DNA from 4 places in the Ensifer sp. Root31 genome. Region 3 is predicted to be linked to each of the others. Evidence: riboswitches for the same ligand, from Rfam matches in the RefSeq annotation. Region 3 holds a riboswitch; each other region holds the start of a gene.

Region 1 (5,073 bases), on a different contig from region 3:
GAAGATGATCGGCGGGCGTACGTAGCGCGAGCCGTAGCTCTGCACCCAACCGCTCTGAGTGAACCCATAGCCGGAGAGCTGCTCGCCGAAATACTGCACCATGTCGTTGCGCTCGAATTCGCCGTGCACCAGCACCTCGATGCCGATTTCCTCCTGCCAGCGCACGGCCTTCTCCGTCTCCTGGCGCAGGTAGGCGAGGTAGTCGACATAGCTGAGCTCGCCCTTGGCATGCAGCGATCGTGCCTGGCGCACCTCTGACGTCTGCGGGAAGGAGCCGATCGTCGTCGTCGAGAAGAGCGGCAGTGCCAGCCTGTCTTCCTGCCGCCGCCGGCGCGTTGCAAAACTCGATTGACGGCGGCTGTCTGCTGCCGTCAGGTTCTTCAAGCGTCCGGCAACGAGTGGATCGTGGACCTTGAGCGAGGTCAGCCGTGCCTCGACCGCAGCAATCGATTTTGCAAAGACCTGCTCGGGATTGGCCAGGCCCGGCTCGAATGCGCGGGCAAGCAGGCTGAGTTCGTCCAGCTTCTGCAGGGCGAAGGCAAGCCAGGAGACGAGCTCCGGATCGAGCGCTCGTTCGAGATCGAGGTCGATTGGCACATGCAGCAGCGAGCACGATGGTGCAAGCTCGATACGATCGCGGCCATGCGCCTCGATCAACGGCTGCAGCCGGCGGAAGAGGCCGGCAAGATCGGTACGCCACACATTGCGGCCATCGACGACGCCGAGCGACAGCACAAGCTGTGCCGGTACCGTCTGAAGTAGCAAGTCGAGCTGTTGCGGCGCCCGCACGAGGTCGACATGCAGCCCGGCAACCGGCAGCGAAAGGGCTGTCGGCATGTTGTCACTGACCGCGCCGAAATAGGTCGCGAGCATGATTTTCAACTGCGGAAGTTCCGAGGCGAACGTCTGGTAGGTCAGCGCCAGCGCCTGGCGTTCCCGCTCAGTGAGATCGAGCACCAGGCATGGCTCGTCGATCTGCACCCATTCGACGCCGGCTTCCCCAAGCTCGGTGAGAAGCTTCGTATAAACAGGCAGCAGCCGCTCGATCAGATTGATGGTGTCGAATCCGCCGGCAAGCGCCTTGCCCAGTTTCAGGAAGGTGACGGGGCCGAGGACGACAGGGCGGGTGACATGCCCGAGCGCCTTGGCTTCGAGGAAGGCGTCAAGCGGCGCATTGCTCGTCAGCTCGAAGCGCTGATCCTCCGCGAATTCCGGAACCATGTAGTGGTAGTTCGTGTCGAACCACTTGGTCATCTCCAGCGCCTGGTTGCCCCCGTCGGGCCCGCCATGCGTGCAACCGGACGCGCAGGCGGCAGTCGTCGAACCGCGCGCCATGGCGAAATAGGCGTCGAGGTCGACCGGGCCGCCCTTCCAGCCATAGGCCGGTGGCACCGCACCAACCAGCACTGATGTGTCGAGAACCTGGTCGTAAAGCGAGAAGTCGTTCGATGGAATGATCTGGATCCCACGCGCCTTTTGCGCGGCCCAGTTTTCGGCCCGCAGCCTGGCGGCGACGTCGAGCAGGTCCTGTCTCTCGATCTTGCCGGCCCAATAACGCTCCAGCGCGAACTTCAGTTCACGGTGGCTGCCGATACGTGGAAAGCCGAGATTGGCTGTCTTGATGGTCATTTCCTTACCCCGAAGGTTGTGGGCAAGGCTTTGAATGCGACGCATCCACGACCGAGACTGGCTCGCTCGTCAAGGCGACACATCGGACACCCCGCCCGTGGACGTTATCTATCGCGGCAGGTCTCCTGGCTTGCGGGTCAACACGAACCGTCCCGTCTTCCCGAGGCGTCTCCCTCAGTGACATCATTGGACGACCGCTCGCCGCTTACAGTTGCGGGGGCAGCTCCGGCATGAGCGCCTTGCAGCGCCGCACCGAATTCCCTCTTAGCTCCGGCCTGTCGTCAGACGAGCCGCAGAACCACGATTGTTCGACAATGCCCCGCAAAGTCGACGGCGTCAATCGTATAAAGAAATGTTTATGTCTTTATTTTCTCCATTCGGCCGAGGTCGAAAGCTTGTCGCGAGGGCGGCGACGCGACTTCATCATTTGGCGTCTGCGGCGAAAGGGCACCGCCCGGATCAGAGCCCGCTACGTGCTGCCACGGATCAGCAACATCGCCCGCGCGCGCCCGGATGCTGTCATTGTCTCGCGTCAGGCCGATGTCCCTCAGTTGGAACTCGCTGAATGTATCGATGGTCGTCGTGGCGTCGGCAGCTCTCTTGGCCGAAGTCCAGACGTGGAGGATGATCGATCGCAGTGCGCTAAGCATTGCTAACCCCTTCAGTTCTGTGGTGATGTGTTCGCGAGAAAATTGAGGATTTTGGTGGTTTCGCGCAAAGCGATTTCTCGCATGCTGCCATAAAGAATGCTTATCTCACTTCATGAGCAAGATTCCCCCCATGAGTGCGGTGCGCGCGTTCGAGGCCGCAGCCAGGCACTTGAGTTTCACCCGCGCGGCGCAGGAGCTCGGCATGACGCAAGCCGCTGTCAGCTATCAAATCCGACTGCTGGAGGACCGCACCGGCACGCCGCTGTTTGTCCGTCTGCCGCGGGAAGTGCGCTTGACGGCTGCCGGACGGCAGCTTGCGCCGAAGGTGACCGAGGCGCTCGATCTACTGGGTACGGCGTTCTCCGAGATTGCCGACAAGACCGAGCATCACCTGCACATCTCGGTACTGCCAACCGTCGTCTCAAGTTGGCTTGGTTCCAGGCTCGCCTCGTTTCAGACAGCCCATCCAAACATCAGCATTCGCGTGCACATGTCCACGGAGCTGATCGACTTCAAGCGCGATGCGATTGATCTCGTGGTGCGCAGCGGCAACGGCGACTGGTCGGGCAATGAAGTGTTTCCTCTTTTCCCGATCGAATACATGCCCGTCTGTACGCCGACGTTCCTGGAAAAACATCAGCTGAAGGATCCGGCCGACGTTCTCACGGTGAGGCGCTTCGGCAACGCCAGCTGGTGGCGGCGCTGGATGACCGAAGCGGGCGTGGAACCGCCGGCCAGCAATGGCACTGAGCTGATCTTCGACGTCCAGGCAATGGATGTGGCCACCACATTGCTCGATCATGGCATTGCCATGGTCGTCTCCACCTTTGTGATTGAGGAGCTTCGCAGCGGAAAACTCGTCCGGCCGTTCAACCATGTGGTCAGGGATGGCCGTGCCTATTGGCTGGTCTATCCGCAAAGCCACCGGCGGCAGAACAAGATCCAGGTGTTTCGCGAGTGGATCATTGCCGAAGCCGCCACATCGAACGCGCAGCTGGCCGCCGTGGCCGGAGAGCTTCCCTCGGTACGGTCTCAAGCCGAGATCGGTGCGAGCGCGCTCATAAGACCTGAATAGGATTTGCTGAGCGGCGGAGCATAGGAGCCGCGCTTGCTGGTCGTCAGTCCTTGCGACACCAACGCCTCGGCCTGCTTGACGGCTGCCGATACGCCATCAATGACCGGAACGCCGTATTCGGCTTGAAGTGCGCGCGCAAGATCGGCCATCCCGGCGCAGCCAAGCACGATCCCCTCGGCGCCGTCCTCAACGAGCGCCAGCTCGATTTCGCATCGCAGCTTCGCCAACGCGGGCGAAGCCTTGTCCTCAAGCTGCAGCACCGGGATGTCCGCAGCGCGAACCTTCGTCCGGGCACTCATCCCATAGCGTATGACCAGGTTCTCGATAAGCACACGCGACCGCTCGAGTGTGGTCACGACGGTGAAACGCTGAGCAAGCATGGCGGCCGTCGCCACAGCGGATTCGCAAAGCCCGACCACGGGGATGCGGGCAAGCGCGCGGGCTGCTTCCAGACCAGTATCGTCGAAGCATGCGATGACGGCGGCGTCGGCGCCTGCCGCTTCGCCGTCCCGGATTTCGGTGAGCACGCCCGGAAGCGCGATCGCGCCATCATAGTGGCCTTCGATCGAAGCCGGTCCGGACTTGGACGTCCTCGCGATGATCTCCGTGTTCGGGCCCGCGACGGCGCGGGCTGCGGCCGCCGCCTTCTCGGTCATGGATAGGGTGGTGTTCGGATTGACGATCAGAATGCGCATCGAACCTAGCTCATTTTTACCTGCCGCCGACGAAGCGTCAGAATGACGGCAAGCGCGACGAGGATGGTGGTGAAGGAGAAGAGCGTCGTGACCGTGCCCAGCGCGTAAAGCACCGGCGTCGTCACATTGGTGGTCATTCCGTAGATTTCCAATGGCAGGGTGTTGTAGCTGCCCGAGGTCATCAGTGTACGGGCGAACTCGTCGTAGGAAAGGGTGAAGCCGAAGAGGCCGACCCCGATCAGGCTCGGCGCTATCATCGGCAGCACCACATGCCGAAACGTCTGCCACGGGGTGGCGCCGAGATCGCGGGCCGCCTCTTCATAGGCCGGCGAAAAGCGGTTGAAGACGGCAAACATGATCAAGACGCCAAAGGGTAGGGTCCAGGTAAGATGTGCGCCGAAGCCGGAGGAATACCAGGCGGGCTTCAGGCCAAACTGCTGGAAGACGACACCGATCCCGAGCGAGATGATGATCGAGGGCACGACCAGGCTGGCAACGGTCAGGTAGAAGAGGGCCGTCGCCCCCTTGAAGCGGTGGCGAAAGGCAAGGCCGGCGAGGAGCGCCACGACGACGTTGACCACCATCACCATCAGTCCCAGCGTGAATGAGCGGCGGAAGGACGCGCCGAAGTCGCCGACCGCCTGTTTCTCGAAGAGATTGTAGAACCAGTGCAGCGAAAGTCCGTTCAACGGAAATGTGAGACCGCCATTCGGCCCCTGAAAGGACAGGATCAGCACCGCCGACAACGGCCCGTAGAGAAACAGCACGAACAGGGCGAAGAAGCCCGCGAGCAGGTAGAATTCAAGGGTGCGCCGCTCATGGTTCATCTCAGAGTTCCTTTCGGATATCAACGACCCGAAGGATCGCGGCGACCATCAGGAGCACGACGATCAGCAGCACTACCGCATTGGCGGCCGCAGCCGGATATTGCAGCAGTGACATCTGGTTCTTCATCATCAGCGCGACCGAAGCGCTCTGTCCGCCCGACATAACTTGAACCGTCGAGAAGTCGGCCATGACGAGG
Region 2 (5,073 bases), 160 kb from region 3:
TGCGGAGGCTGTGTCGAGCCGGCCCATTTCTTTACGTTGATGCGCCGTACCTTTCGCATCGCTCATCTCCTATATCTTGAAGCTGAGCCCTATGCCGACGAGCTCAAGATCTGCCGGTTGCACCACACGTTCGGTGCCTACGCGGCCGAGCTTTATCTGACGCGGGAGCTCTACCGTATCGACCCGATCCTCAAGCTGGCGCTCGGTGGCGTCAGGCCTGTCGAATGGACGACGGCGCGCCACCGCTTTCCCGAATGCGAGCCATTGTTCAAGACGGCCGAAGAGATCGGCCTTTCCAGTGAAGGCGTCGCCCTGCCGCTGCCCTCGCCGGCCGGCCGCACCGCCTTGCTGGCCATCAACGTCAATATGTCGGCCGCGGAGTGGTCGATCTATCGGCGCAACCACTTGCGCGACTTCCAGCTCGCCGCCAACCTGTTTCATGCCGGCATGCTTGAAAACGCCGCCATGACAGGGGGGCTGAACACGCGCGATACGCGCCTCACAGGTCGCGAAACCGAGGTTCTCACCTGGTCGGCGGCCGGCAAGAGCTATTGGGAAATTGCCACCATTCTCGGCATTTCCGAACGCACCGTGCGTTTCTTCATGACCAATGCCCGCCGAAAGCTCAATGTTGTCTCCAACACGCAGGCCGTGGCCCAGGCCGTTCGCCATGCACTGATCCCGACGGTTTGACCCACCCTCAAGACGCTCCTCCTTCGCTCATCTGAAACCCCGTCTATATTTAGTGGGAAAAAACGGTTTCCGGAACTGTCGGTAGTGACAGTTTCGCCCCTGCCTGAGGACTGACAGCATCACGCCATCCCCCAAAACAAGGATGGAGAAGAAGATGATCAGGATCCTCAACGGCAGGACACGCGGACAGCACCCACAGTCCATCGACGAGATGTTCAAGCTGCGCAAGCGCGTCTTCCACGATTTCCTGAAATGGGACGTGCAGACCGATGGGGAATGGGAGATCGACAATTACGACAAGTCGAATCCGCTCTATATTCTGTCCTATTCGCCGGAGACGGGAAAACTGCGCGGATCGCTGAGATTGCTGCCGACGCTCGGCCCCAACATGCTGGACGATACGTTCCCGATCCTGCTTGGCGACAACCCTGAGATCCGCAGCGCCTCGATCTGGGAATCGAGCCGCTTCTGCATCGACCCGGAGATTTCTCAGGACCGCGCCTCCAACCAGGTGACCGTCGCCGCCGCAGAACTGATGTGCGGTGTCGGCGAACTCGGGCTGGCCTCCGGCATCAGCCATATCGTCACGGTGACCGATGTCTTCCTCGAGCGGATGTTCCGCCGCATGGGTTGCCCCGGCGAGCGCATCGCTGACCCGCACCGGATCGGCTCGGTCTATGCCGTAGCGGTCGCCTGGGAAGTGACGCCGTCGCTGCTCAGCGCCATGAAGGCCGTAGCGGCGATCGAAGGCACGGTTCTTGAACGGCCGATGTCGCTGGAGACGGCACGCGCCGCCTGATCTCTAACGCTCCTTCCGTTCCTCCCACCGGACGGAGCTGTTAACGCAATGCGAGGCTTGTCGTTGCACCGGCGGCGACAAGCCTTATGATAGGGCTGAAACAGGAAGTGCCGACAGCGACCGAACCCGGACAACAAGGGTGGCGCCGTGCGGTTGCAGGAATGGACGTTCGCCCGTGTTCCGGAACATGAAAACCCTAGCCGCGGCGACCTTGCCGCTGCTTCTGGTTCTTGCCGATCAGGCGCTGGCCTCCAGCGTGTGCGACCGCCTGAACACTCGGCTCGCCGAACTGCCCGCCGCCATCGAAACTACGGCCGATACCCGCGATTATGCGAGCGCGATTTCCCGACAGAACATCGAATTGCGCCGGGCGCGCAACGATCGCCGACGCGCCGGCTGCGGCACAGGCAGCGTCGTCGTCTTCAACGGCGGCGACCCGGATATCTGCACAGACATCAACAGTCTGATCGCCGAGATGGAAGACAATCTGCGCATCCTCAAATCGGAGCGCCAGCAGCTGATGTCAGGCGATGGAGACGATACGCGCCGGCGCATCCTCGCCGCCCTCGAGATCAACGGTTGCTATGGTGGCAGCGAGGAATTTGCGACCGCCGACCCGGACGAGCCGGAAACGTACCGCAACATCCTGCGCGATCTGCCGCCGGACGAAAGCTACGGACCAATGCTGCGGGACGGCGAAATGGGCACCTACCCGCCGGAAAGCGGCGTCTATTCCGGCACGCTTCGCACCATGTGCGTGCGCACTTGCGATGGCGCCTTCTTCCCGATCTCGTCCGAGGCAAGCCCTGTGGACTTCGCCCGCGACGAGCAGGCCTGCCGCGCCCGCTGCCCGGGTGCCGAAACAGAACTATTTTTCCACGACCTGGCGACCGAGGAGAGCGACCAGATGGTCTCCGCCTCGACGGGACGCCCCTATAAAGAACTGCCAAACGCCTTTGCCTATCGGACGCGCGGCGTCGGCAAGCCGGGCATTTGCGGTTGCCAGATTCCAAAGATCGCGACGACGCCCAAGGCTTCCAGTGGCAACACTGGCAACAGCGAATCGTCGATCATCGTCATCGAGGGCAAGAAGGAAGCGGCCGCCCCTACCGCCAAGGCGGCTGCGGAGGAGCGCCCCTACGATCCCGCCAAGAGCAAGGTGCGGGTCATCGGGCCGACGTTCCTTCCCCAGGAGGAAACGTCGATCGACCTTCGCCATCCGAAGGGTCCGGGCTACCAGCCGGTTCAGAGCAACTGATCGCAGCGTCTGCCTTTCGGCAGGTTCCCCAGCCTTCCTCGAACACCAGCTCCTCCAGCGGCAGCCGCTGGCGCCAGCCCTTAACCGCAAGTTCCGGCTCCTGGTAAAGGCGATCGACATATCCGAGGCAAAGCCAGGCGACGATCACGACATGATCGGGAATGCCGAGGATCGCCTTGATCTCATTTTCATGAAAGATACTGACCCAGCCGACACCAACGCCTTCGGCGCGCGCCGCAAGCCAGAGGTTCTGCACGGCACAGACGGTGGAATAGAGATCCATCTGCGGGTTATGGGTGCGCCCGAGAACGACCGCTCCACCGCGCGTGCGGTCGCAGGTGACGCAGATGCTCAAGGGTGCCTTGCGGATCCCCTCCAGCTTCAGGGAGCGGTATTTCGCTTGGCGGTCGCCATCGAACATCAATGCCGCTTCGTCGTTGGCGCGGGAAAAGGCCTGCCATACCCGCTCGCGGGTTTCGGCCTGCCGGACCACGACGAAATTCCACGGTTGCATGAAACCCACCGATGGCGCCCGGTGCGCAGCATTGAGCAGGCGCATCACCACATCGTCAGGCAAGGGTTCGGCCAGGAACTGATCCCGCACGTCCCGGCGCGTTTCGATGGCTCGATAGACGGCTTCGCGCTCGTCGGATGAAAAGGCCTCTGCAGCCGCAAGGCCGCCATTAGCGTCAGTCAGCATCGTTCGATCCCCAACAATGCACAACCTTCCGCCGTCCGCGCGGATATCGGTCTATCTTGCCAGGCCGGTCTTCTGACTTCGGATCAACCGGCCGCCTCACCTTCCCAGATCACATGAAGATCCAGTGGCAAGATCTTGAGCAAGCTCAAAATCCCTAGAGGCAGTCGTCCCCGTCACAGCGTTGGGCACGTTCCGGAATAACACCGGATTCCCGATTCTCCCGCGTTGCGGGCACCTGACGGCGTCATAAGGGCACAGCCCACAGGGAATGACAAGCAAGTCCGGCGTCGCTTGCCGGTCACTCCACAGGGCCTCGCGACAGCGTCAGATGTCAGAGCGGCGCGACCGGATGCGGCGAGCCGTCATAGCCGCCCCACACCGACTGGTCGAAGCAGATGACCGACCCCGTCATCAGGCCGGACTCATCCGACGAGAGATAGGCGCAGGCACGCGCGACTTCCTTGGGGTCGACAAGCCGACCGAAGGGTTGGCTGGCGGCCGCCTTTTCGAGCCAGTCGTCTGCCGCCCCATGAAATTCGCGCTGGATGCGGTCTTCCCCTTCGGACGCCATCCAGCCGATATTGAGGCCATTGACGCGAATGCGGTTGCGCAGCAGCGCATAGGAGGTGTTCTTGGTCAGCGTCTCCAGCGCCCCCTTCGACGAGCAATAGGCGGCGATAAACGGCTGACCGGCCATCGCCGACATCGAGCCAATATTGACGATGGTGCCCTGCGTGCCCTCCCGCCGCATCAGCTTTACCGCTTCCTGCATCAGGAAGAACGGTGCGCGCACATTGACAGCGAACATCCGGTCGAACAGTTCGGGGCTGGTGTCCAGGATGGTGCCGCGATCGGTGATCGCCGCCGCATTGACCAGCGCATCGACGCGCCCGAATGTGGCGTCGCAGGCGCTGACGACCTTGCGCGCGTCCTCGACCTTTTCGAGGTCTGCCTCGACATAAAGTACCTGCGCGCCGGTTGCCTTGCGGATCTGCTCGGCCTTCGCTTCGCCCTTGGCAACGTTGCGTCCACAGATGACGACACCTTTAGCCCCACGTTCCGCAAACAGGTTGGCGATCGTTGCGCCCAGCCCCTGCGTCCCGCCGGTGACGATGGCGATCTTGCCGTCGAGACGGCCATATTGCTCGGTCATGAAAGTCCTCCCAGAATTGAAAGTGAGATGAAAACAGGGCGACCGGCCCCCGCCGCAGAACGCCGGGGACCGGAAAGATCGATTCTGCCGTTCAGCTCAGCTTGCGCTGTGCCTGCTCGCCAAGCGCGCTTCTGAAATCCGCATCGCTCCACCTGCCTGCCAGCGCCTCATGCATCAGTTGCGCCTGGGTCTTCGGCGCGAGACCGCCCAGCGGCGGATCGCGATCGAGATTGGTCGGGAAGGAATAGCCCTCGGCACAGGACGCAATCGCATTGGCCGCCTCATCGGCCGAAAGCGTGCCGGATGCCACGAGTGCGGTCAGCGCCGGGTAGAGGGCTGCACTCATCCTGGCGCGATCGACGGTCTCCATCGCCCTCCCGAAGGCCGAGGAGACCTGGAGCAGGTTGGCGACGCGCTTGATATCAGTCGAATGATTGCTGCCGGCCGCATGGAAGAGAGCCGGGTTGAAG
Region 3 (5,073 bases):
ATCGAAGCCGAGCCCGGCATCCGCGGCCATCGCCCGCTGCAGGCTCTGGTCGGCGCCTTCGCCAAGGCTGCGCGGCACCCGCGCCAGCGCCACGGTCAGGTCGGTCAGCAACCGCCCCTCCGGTGCAACGCCAAAAATGTGCAGGCCATCGCGGATCTGCATTTCCTTGAGGTCGCAGAGATAGGCGTCGAGCTTCTCCAGCGCCTTGTCGTCGCTGTCGCCCTTGTCGATACCGGCATCGTGGTCGAGGCCGATGTCACGCACGAGGTCGAGGATCTGCCGGCTGAGCAGCCTGAGCCGGCGCGGATCGCCGCCGGCCGCGTCGTAATATTCGTCGACCAGCGCTTCGAGATCCTTCAGCGGCCCATAGGATTCCGCCCTCGTCAGCGGCGGCGTCAAATGGTCGATGATGACGGCGCTGGTGCGGCGCTTGGCTTGCGTGCCCTCGCCGGGATCGTTGACGATGAAGGGGTAGACATGCGGTAGCGGCCCAAAGATCGCCTCGGGATAACAGGTCTCCGACAGCGCTAAGGCCTTGCCGGGCAGCCATTCCAGATTGCCGTGCTTGCCCATGTGCACAATGGCCTGCGCGCCGAACTGGTTGCGCAGGAAAGCGTAGAAGGCGAGATATCCGTGCGGCGGCACCAGATCCGGCGAATGGTAGCTTTCCTTCGGATCGATGTTGTAGCCGCGCGCCGGCTGGATGCCGACGACAATCTCGCCGAAGCGGGCAAGCGGCAGCGCGAAGGCGCCATCGAGGAAGAACGGGTCGGTTTCCGGCGCACCCCAGCGATCGCTGACCTCATCCTGAATCTGTTTCGGAAGCGAATCGAAGAACGTATTGTAATCGCTGAACGAAAGAACTTCGCGGATCTCGCGATCGCGGCTCGCCGCGTTGGTCGGCCCAGCCATCAGGTAGCCGATCAGTGCATCGCCATCCTCAGGCACGCCGGCGACGGGATAACCTTCGCTCGCCATGGCGCGCAGCACTTCAACCGTGCCCGCCGGCGTATCGAGCCCGACGCCATTGCCGAGTCGGCCATCGCGATTGGGGTAATTGGCCATGATGATGGCGATCCGCCGTTCGGCCGGACGGGCGCGGCGCAGTTTTGCCCAATTGACCGCAAGCCTGGCGGCAAAGCGGACCCGGTCGGAAAGCGGTTCGTGCCCGACGATGTTGGCTTCGACCTTGGGATCGTAGATCGAGGCCGCCTTGAAGGAGACGGCGCGCGCCAGAATGCGGCCATCGACCTCCGGCAAGGCAACGTTCATGGCGAGATCGCGCGCCATCAGCCCCTGCGGCGAGGCCTGCCATTGCGCGCGCGACGATCCGGAGAAGATCACCTGCAGCACCGGCGCGCCGGTTGATTCCAACACGGTCGGCTGCCTGTCGGCACCGGGCGAGGAAACGGCAAAGCCGGTGGCGTTCATCACCACGTCGGGTGCCGCCTCGGAAAAAATCGATTGCAGCGTGCCGACCGAAACGGCATCCTTGAGGCTGGAGACAAACAGCGGCAACACGCGCATGCCTTCGGCGGCAAGCGCCTCGATCAGCGCTTCGACCGGCCGGGTCTCGCCGCTCTGGACCAGGGCGCGATAAAAGCAGATCCCGACTGTCGGGGGTTCGAATCCCTCCCCCGCGACCATCCGCTCTTGGACACGTGCCTTCCATTCGCTGACGCCGATGACGCCCGCGCCCGGCCACCAGATGCCGGCCTTGAGCAGCGGTTTTGCCGGCTGCGGCTTTTCCGCGTCTGAGATCAACGCCTCGGCGTAGTCGAGGAACAGGCCGGCATTGTCAGCGCCGCCCTCGGTGAAATAGGCCCAGAGGCGCTGGCGGTCGTCGGCCTCAACGGTCGAAAACGGCTCGAGGCCGGGATCGGGCTTGTCGTCGCCGGGCAGCACCGCGATCTGGAAGCGGTGGGTGACGGCGGCGGCATGCAATGCTTCCAGCACATAACGGAAATAGCTGGCGCCACCGAGCGGCCTGACCACGATGAGTTTTGCATGCCTTGCCGTGCGCTCGACATAGGTGTCGACCGACATCGGGTGCATCAGGTTCATCAGGCTGGCGATGCGCAGGCTCAGCTCCCCGTCGCGCCGGCCATGGGCCGCCGCGATCGACGAAAGCTCGGTGTCGGCGGCCGACAGGAAAAGCACGTCGGCCGGCGTTTGCCCCAGGTCGATCGCCTCGTTGCCGTCGGCGATCGTTCCTTTCTGGGCGAGAAGCAGATGCATGTTTCTGTCCGTTCGAGCAATTCCAGGAAAAGCGTGAAATGGCTTTCCTGGAATTGCGTTGCTTCAAGGAGTTAGGCGAGTGCGGTGATGGCGGCGCGCACCGCAGCTTCGTCCATGTCGTGCAGGCCGATGACGACGAGGCGCGTACCGCGCTTCTCGCCAGCCGCCCAGGCACGGTCGTAATACTGGTCGATGCGGGCGCCAACGGCCTGGATCAGCAGGCGCATCGGCTTGCCGGGCACGTCGGCAAAGCCCTTGAGGCGCAGCACGTCATGCTCTGATATCACGCCCTTGAGGCGATCGATGAAACCTGCCGGATCGGCAATCGCGCCGAGCTCGACGACGAAGCTGTCGAACTCGTCATGAGAGTGCTCCTCGCCGGCCTCATGTTCCATCTCGTGGTGAGACTTGCGGTTGGCGATATCGCTTTCCGTGCCGACGCCGAGGCCGAGCAGGATGGCAGCGGCAACTTCGCCGTTCTTCGCCTCGATCATTGTTGGCTTGCGGTTAGTGCGCGAAGCGACCTCGTCGCGCACGGCCTTGAGGCCGGAGGCGTCGATCAGATCGGTCTTGTTGAGCACGATCAGGTCGGCGGCGGTCAACTGGTCCTCGAACAGTTCCTCGATCGGGCTTTCGTGGTCGAGATTGTCGTCCTCGACACGCAACGCATCGACCTTGTCATGGTCGTCGGCAAAACGGCCGGCGGCAACGGCGGCACTGTCGACCACGGTGACGACGCCATCGACGGTGACTTCGCTGCGGATATCAGGCCAGTTGAAGGCGGCGATCAGCGGCTGCGGCAAAGCGAGGCCCGAGGTTTCAATGATGATATGGTCAGGACGATTTTCGCGCTCGAGCAGCTTGGTCATGGTCGGGATGAAATCATCGGCAACCGTGCAGCAGATGCAGCCATTGGTAAGCTCAATGATATCGTCTTCCGAGCAGGCTTCTGCGCCGCAGCCCTTCAGCACGTCGCCGTCGACGCCGAGATCGCCGAACTCGTTGATGATGAGCGCAATGCGCTTGCCATCGGCGTTCTGCAGCAGATTGCGGATCATCGTCGTCTTGCCGGCACCGAGGAAGCCGGTGATGACGGTCGCCGGGATCTTGCCCTGGTTGGCTCTGGCAGTGGTCATGGATCAACCCTTCATTTTCAGCGGCAATCCGGCCGCGACAAAGTAAACTTCCGCGGATTTCTCCGCAACGATCTGGTGAAGCCGGCCGGCATGGTCGCGGAAATCGCGGACCATGCGGTTCTCGGGCACGATGCCGAGGCCGACTTCGTTGGAAACAAGGATGAGGCGCGCCCGCGCCTCCGGCAGGAAAGCGGCAAGGGCCGCGAACTCTGCCGCCATGTCGCGCCCTTCCATCATCAGGTTGGTGACCCACAGCGTCAGGCAGTCGACGAGCACCACGCGGTTCTCGTCATCGATGCGCGTCAGCAGCGAAACGAGGTCGAGCGGCTCTTCATGCGTCGTCCAGCCTTCGCCGCGCCTTGCCCGGTGATGGTCGATGCGCTCGCGCATCTCGTCGTCCCAGGCACGGCCGGTCGCGACATAGTGCATGCCGAGCCCGGAGGCTTCGACGAGCCTTTCGGAAAAGCTGGATTTGCCGGAACGGGCACCGCCGAGGACCAGAACCGGCCCGGCATGGGAAATGCTCATGTGCGTTGCAGCCTCACGCGCTTGGTCGCGAATTCGAGCGGCAACAGGATTTCACCGCGCCGACGGCGCGTTCGGGAAACGATCGATGAGCCAAGACAACCTCCGTGATGGCGTGGGAAGCGGGCTTCCCTTCGGGCGGAATGCCCCTGTCGGACGGCAGGTCTCCTGGCTCACGGCGTCACGAGCCCACCACATCGCGCCCCGCGTGATCACGCGAAGACCGATGCTTGGGCCCGAACGGCCCGCCTCACCTTCCCGGCGTTTTCTGGTTTCGTGAAAGGCGGACGATTCGTAGAAGAAGAGGCGTCCAACCCGGCTGATCACGAAGCCACGCCAGTGGCTTTTCCGGCTGAATTCCAAACCGCCTTCGATTGCCCCATGCAATCGAAAGGAAGCCGGCTATCAGCCCGATGGCGAACCCTGACCGTTCTACAGTCGCGGGGTCGGCTGCGATAAGGATGCCCGATTTGGGTCCATCCGTCACATTCCCAATTATTCCCCCGCATCGCCACGATCCGGGGAAACCATCCAACGTCAGATGATTAGGAAGCGGGCGCCGCAAAGTCAATCGACGCGTGCGACACGCCACCCGTCGAGATGCGGCGCGCGACAATTTGCCGGCAGCAGGCCGCAAAGGCCACTCCTGCATGTTTTTATCCTTAGATGGTATTCGACCTAAGGATAAAAACATGCAGCAATTCAAAGTGTTACAGCGACCTTTGCGCGTCCAGTAAGACGCGCGGCGCTGTAGTCGACGTCGGAGCGGACGCTCCACGGCAACTGAACTTTATTTTAGCAACGTCAGATATTGCGATAGAGTAGCCGAAAGTCGTTTCGATTATCCGGAAGGCAGATGGAACGCAGGCTCACCGCCGTGATGATTGCCGACGTTTCCGGCTATGGACTGCTCACCCAAGCCGACGAAGAGGGTACGTGTGCCCGCTTTCAGGCCGATCTGCACGGCCTGTTCGAACAAAGGATTGCCGCACATCGCGGGCGGTTGATCAAGACCATGGGCGACGGGTTATTGGTCGAGTTCCAGAGTGTCGTCGAGGCGGTCCGTTGTGCGGTGGAGGTTCAGCGCGCGAAATCCGAAAGCCGCGGCTCCGATCAGGGTCGACTGGAATTCCGCATCGGCATCAATCTTGGCGACGTCATCGTTGAAGGCGAC
Region 4 (5,073 bases), on a different contig from region 3:
CCGGCGAACGGGAATGCCGAGCGTCGTTGCCGTCTCGTCGCCCATGGCAAGCGCATTGATCTCGCGCGCCCTCAGCACGAGGTAGCCGAGGCAGGCTGTCAGCACCACCGCGGGATAGACAAGATGCGGCCATTGCGCGAGCCCGAGACCGCCGAGCATCCAGAAAATCACCGTATGCACCGCCCTTGGATCCCCGAGGAAAATCATCAGGTTGCCGACAGACGTCAAGGTGAAGGCAACGGCCACGCCTGATAGCACCAGCCGGTCGGCATTGGTGCCGAGCACCCTTGTCACGAGCGCAACAAGTGCGGTCGCAGCCAGCGCGCCGGCAAAGGCAAACAGCGGCACCGTGGCAAGGCCGAGAATGAGTCCGGTGTGCAGTAGCGCGATGATCGCGCCGAGCGCGCCGCCGGAGGACACACCGAGCAGATGCGGATCGGCAAGCGGATTGCGGGTAACCGCCTGCAGCACGGCGCCGGTCAAGGCCAGCCCGGCTCCAACCAGCCCGGCAAGCACGACACGCGGCAGGCGCACGTCCCAGACAATGCTTTCGCGCCCCGCCGACCAGACGACGTCGACGCTGCCGGGCGACAGCTTCGAGGCGATGATCGACCAGACGGTCGAGACCGGGATGGGCGCTGAACCCCATGAGACGGCGGCAGTGATCGTCAGGCACAGCAACAGCAGCGCCGCGAGAATGGCGGTCGTGGTTTTCACAGTCCGTCCCTGGTCAATTATTGGAATGGAAAGGCGGGAGCATGCGAAACGGCATGCTCCCGCAGGCCGCCTCGGTTACATCGCCTGCCCGTGAAAGGCCCTGGCAAGGCGCGCAATGGCATCGATGTTGCGTGGACCCGGTGTCGCCTCGACATAATCGAGCACGACGAAGCGGTCATTCCTGACGGCATCGATGTTCTTGAAGGCGGGGTTGCTCTTCATGAAGGCGATCTTCTGCTCGGCGGTGACCTCGCCATAGTTGACGATCACCACCACCTCAGGGTTCTTGTCGATCACCGGCTCCCAGGAAATCTCGGTCCAGCTCTTCTCGATGTCGTCCATGACGTTGACGCCGCCCGCCGCCTCGATCATTGCCGTCGGGATACCGAACCGGCCTGACGTGAACGGCTTCTCCTCGCCGGAATCATAGACGAAGACGCGGGTCGGGCGTTCGATGCCGCCGGTGTCTGCAGTGATCTTGTCGAGATCGCGGCGATAACCGTCGACCAGCGCCTGCGCCCGATCCTCGACGCCGAAGATGCGGCCGAGATTGAGGATATCGACGAACATGTCGTCCATGACAGGCTTGCCCTTGGCCATGACGTGAATGCAGGATTCGGTCAGCTCATAGACGTTGATCTTGAAGGGTTCGAGCGTTTCCGGCGTCACCTCGCCCCCGACCTTCATGCCGTAGTTCCAGCCGGCGAAGTAGAAGTCGGCGTCGGCATTGAGCAGCACTTCCTTGGTCGGATATTTTTCCGAAAGCTCCGGCAGCGCCTTGACGCCTTCGCGCAGCTTTTCGTCCAGCGTCTTCCAGCCGGATACGCCGGTATAGCCGACCATGCGGTCCTGCAATTTCAGAGCCAGCATCATTTCAGTGAGGTTGACGTCGTTGGAAACGGCGCGCTTCGGTGCTGAATCGAAGGTCACCTCGCGGTTGCAGCTCTTGACGGTCACGGGATAGGCGAGCGCCGGCGTTGCCGCCAGAACCAGCAGGGCAAAGGCGGAATGGGCAATGAAGGTCTTCATGAAATCAGTTCCTGTCGAGCAAGTGAAAAGGAAAAGCGTGCGCCGCTCGAAACGGCATTGTTGTGGGCAGTGGCGGTGACGCCGAAGGCGGCGGAAAGCGCTTGTGGGTTGAGCACGTCTTCGGGCGGGCCGAAGGCCGTCATGCGTCCCTCCGTCAGGATCGCCACATCGGTCGCGAACTCGGCTGCCAGGTTGATGTCGTGCAGCGTGGTGACGATCGTCAGCTGCAGCGTCTGCAACAACTCGAGGATTTCGAGCTGGTGGCGGATATCGAGATGGTTTGTCGGCTCGTCGAGAATGATGATGCGCGGCTGCTGGGCAAGCGCCCGGGCGATCAGCACCCGCTGCTTCTCGCCGCCCGAAAGCGTCGCGAATTGCCGCCCGGCAAGGTGGGTGAGATCGAGATGCTCGAGCGCGTGCGCAACCGTCTCGCGGTCCCTCGCGGTCCAGCCGCTCATGCCCTCACGCCGGGGGATGCGGCCCATCATCACCACGTCGCGCACGCTGAAGGGAAAGTCGCTCGGCATTTCCTGCAGCACGACGGCAATGATCTTTGCCGCCTCGCGCGCCGTCATCGCCCAGATGTCGACGCCATCGACCTCGATTGCGCCCGCTATCGGCTGGGCCGAGCGATAGAGGCAGCGCAGCAGCGAGGTCTTGCCGGCACCGTTCGGCCCGAGAATGGCAAGCCGGCTGCCGGGCGCAATGGCAAAGTCGATCTCGCGGACCAGCCGCAGGTCCGGGCGCGGTCCCCAATCCAGGGCGTGGACCCGAAGCCCGGCCCCTGTCGCGGTGCAGCTCATCGGCTCGTCCCTCCCCGCGCCATCATTGGAAATGCCAGCCGATGTCTTCGGAGACCAGCATCGCTGCCGGGATGCGCGCCAGCGTCTTGCCGTTAAGCCCGCGCGGCCTCTCGGCCGCCCGCGTCATGCCATCGCCCCTTCCGGCATAGGTGGTCGCGAACGAGACGAGATCATCGATATCCTCCTCGGGCGAGATATCGCCAAAGAGGTAGGTCGCCTTGCCGGTTGCCTGGAAAGCGATGGTGCAAGGCCTGGTACACGCGGCCATGCAGACCGTCCCAGTAATGGAGAAATCCCGGTCGAGCGGCTCGCCGAGCGCGGCAATACTGCGGTTCAGCCGCTGGATCAGATCCGCTCCCGGACGGCATGGGCCGCCGGTGAAACGGCAATCGGTGCAGACCGTTATCGTGTGCTGTCGGGAAACCGGATTGGCCATGTCTCTTCTCCTCCGGATTGGTCCGGAGAGAATGTGGCAACGCGGCATGATGACGGATGACCGTCGCGCAAAAACCAGTTCTTTTCCATCGGAACACCCCGTCCGTTGTGGTTGATCGGTTCGATGGCAGGTCTCCTGGCTCGCGGGTCGCGGCGCATCCACGTCTTCCCGGCTGATCGCCAGTGACATGGTGTGAATGCGCTTTCCGCTCACAGTTGCGGGGGCAGCCACGGTTTCGGCCCCATTTGGGTCGTCCGCTCCGTGTTCCCTTTTCAGCCGCTTCCGCATTGTCGCGGTTGCAGCACCATCAAAGCCTTCGTCGCACACTTCGGCGGAGGTGACAACCGCCGCGACAGCACGGCCTTGGCCTATCAACATGTCGCATTTTTTCATGCGCATTTGTTATGTGATAACATAACATTATTCAACACAAAAATATGTTGACCAACTCGCCCGCACCGACCAACGGGCGTATCCTTCGATGGCGCCTGTGTGGAAAAGGAGATCTGCCATGGCCGCCTATCTGATTGCGGATGTCGAGGTCACCGATGCCGCGGCCTTTGAAGAATACATACGGGAAGTGCCGGCAACGGAGGCGCGCTATGGTGGCCGATATTTGGGGCGCGGTGGCGCTACCCGGGTGCTCGAGGGAGACTGGGAGCCGCACCGGCTCGTCATTGTCGAGTTCCCGGACATGCACTCCTTGCTCGAGTGGTACAACTCGCCGGCGTATCAACGCCTCAAGGCGATCCGAGAGCGCTGCGCCAAGACGCGGATCATGACGCTGGAAGGCGTTGCCACCTAAGCAGTCGGGCCGTCATTGTTCCAGCAGCTTCCGACGTTTACCGCAAAGGTGCGGCATTGGCATATCAACATGCGGCATATTTTCATATTCATCTGTTATGTAATATCATAATACAACACAAGCTAACGAATGATGCCTGCGACGCACATTGGCAGAGCACTTCTCACGCCATCAGGACGATCGATCGCGACTGTCAACCGGACCTATTAATCTGGCATCAGCGTTTGCCGGCGACGGTCATAAGACATTGCTCGACCAACGGACCGGCAACTCTGTGCTGGAAGCGATTTCAAGAGGCGTTGTCAGGCGATACTTCATCTGCCTGGGGTGCCTCATTCCGGTGCGGCGATACGAATGGGACGTGTCCCGACTGGAGCGCCGGTCGCCCGGTCGATGGTGACGGGATCGATCTCCGTTCCGGTCTCGGCGTCGAAGAACCGGGTTACCTCGCCCCCGCCGCGATGCTTGCGTCCCCACGCGCCGATGGCAAACAGAACCGGCAGGAAGTCTTGGCCAGCTTCGGTCAGGACATATTCGTCTCGTGGCGGACGATCGGAATAGCGGCGTTTCTCCAGCAGCCCCTCCTCCGTCAGCGCTGAAAGCCGCCCCGTCAGCATCGTCGGCGCGATACCAAGACTTTTGCGGAAATCATCGAAGCGGGTCAGGCCCGCATGGGCATCTCGCATGATCAGCATGCTCCAGGCATCCCCCACAAGCGCAAGGCTCCTGGCGATCAGGCATGGCTGGCTCGACAGATTTTTCATGTTAGTATCTTTTTGATAGTGACTAACTACTAATTTAATAGTAACTGAATGTTCAGCGATATTCCATGATAAAATGAAAGCACAAGCCGATGAGCAAGACAGAACGCGGCATTGCCCTGGTCACGGGCGCTTCCTCAGGCATTGGGTTGGTGACAGCACGAGCGCTGCGGCACGATGGCTACCGTGTCTTCGGTACCAGCCGAAAGCCGATGCCCGATACCCCGGACGGGATCACGATGCTGATCTGCGATGTAACCGATGACGCATCGGTGCAGACAACCGTCGACGAGGTTCTAAGTCGCGCAGGACGGATTGATCTTCTTGTCAACAATGCCGGGATCGGACTGCTCGGCGGCGCTGAGGAATCCACGACGAAACAGGCGAAAGCCGTCTTCGACGTAAACGTGTTCGGCATCATACGCATGACAAATGCGGTGCTGCCCACGATGAGACGGCAGCATCGAGGACGGATCGTCAACCTCAGCTCCATACTCGGGCTGATCCCCGCCCCCTACAATG

The links. A riboswitch is a leader RNA that binds a small molecule or an ion and turns the genes downstream of it on or off. The one in region 3 is predicted to bind cobalamin.
Region 1: linked by a shared signal. The riboswitch ahead of metE (5-methyltetrahydropteroyltriglutamate--homocysteine S-methyltransferase) and the one ahead of cobU (bifunctional adenosylcobinamide kinase/adenosylcobinamide-phosphate guanylyltransferase) in region 3 are both predicted to bind cobalamin.
Region 2: linked by a shared signal. The riboswitch ahead of bluB (5,6-dimethylbenzimidazole synthase) and the one ahead of cobU (bifunctional adenosylcobinamide kinase/adenosylcobinamide-phosphate guanylyltransferase) in region 3 are both predicted to bind cobalamin.
Region 4: linked by a shared signal. The riboswitch ahead of ASD00_RS09530 (DUF1636 domain-containing protein) and the one ahead of cobU (bifunctional adenosylcobinamide kinase/adenosylcobinamide-phosphate guanylyltransferase) in region 3 are both predicted to bind cobalamin.

What each region holds. Positions count from the first base shown of each region.
Region 1 covers NZ_LMCO01000034.1:162,039-167,111, reverse strand. The annotation lists partial or broken gene metE (5-methyltetrahydropteroyltriglutamate--homocysteine S-methyltransferase) at 1-1,629, opposite strand, end outside; cobalamin riboswitch at 1,727-1,947, opposite strand; gene ASD00_RS25335 (LysR substrate-binding domain-containing protein) at 2,410-3,354, shown strand; gene ASD00_RS25330 (aspartate/glutamate racemase family protein) at 3,312-4,049, opposite strand; gene ASD00_RS25325 (ABC transporter permease) at 4,055-4,876, opposite strand; partial or broken gene ASD00_RS25320 (ABC transporter permease) at 4,878-5,073, opposite strand, start outside.
Region 2 covers NZ_LMCO01000023.1:178,427-183,499, forward strand. The annotation lists gene ASD00_RS20915 (LuxR family transcriptional regulator) at 1-693, shown strand, start outside; gene ASD00_RS20920 (acyl-homoserine-lactone synthase) at 848-1,492, shown strand; gene ASD00_RS20925 (DUF2865 domain-containing protein) at 1,680-2,750, shown strand; gene bluB (5,6-dimethylbenzimidazole synthase) at 2,659-3,450, opposite strand; cobalamin riboswitch at 3,495-3,704, opposite strand; gene ASD00_RS20935 (SDR family oxidoreductase) at 3,782-4,603, opposite strand; gene ASD00_RS20940 (phytanoyl-CoA dioxygenase family protein) at 4,695-5,073, opposite strand, start outside.
Region 3 covers NZ_LMCO01000023.1:343,233-348,305, forward strand. The annotation lists gene cobN (cobaltochelatase subunit CobN) at 1-2,238, opposite strand, end outside; gene cobW (cobalamin biosynthesis protein CobW) at 2,310-3,374, opposite strand; gene cobU (bifunctional adenosylcobinamide kinase/adenosylcobinamide-phosphate guanylyltransferase) at 3,378-3,902, opposite strand; cobalamin riboswitch at 4,040-4,446, opposite strand; gene ASD00_RS21720 (adenylate/guanylate cyclase domain-containing protein) at 4,756-5,073, shown strand, end outside.
Region 4 covers NZ_LMCO01000007.1:128,651-133,723, reverse strand. The annotation lists gene ASD00_RS09545 (iron ABC transporter permease) at 1-717, opposite strand, end outside; gene ASD00_RS09540 (ABC transporter substrate-binding protein) at 793-1,746, opposite strand; gene ASD00_RS09535 (ABC transporter ATP-binding protein) at 1,743-2,549, opposite strand; gene ASD00_RS09530 (DUF1636 domain-containing protein) at 2,572-2,985, opposite strand; cobalamin riboswitch at 3,093-3,309, opposite strand; gene ASD00_RS09525 (DUF1330 domain-containing protein) at 3,497-3,790, shown strand; gene ASD00_RS09520 (helix-turn-helix domain-containing protein) at 4,123-4,554, opposite strand; gene ASD00_RS09515 (oxidoreductase) at 4,644-5,073, shown strand, end outside.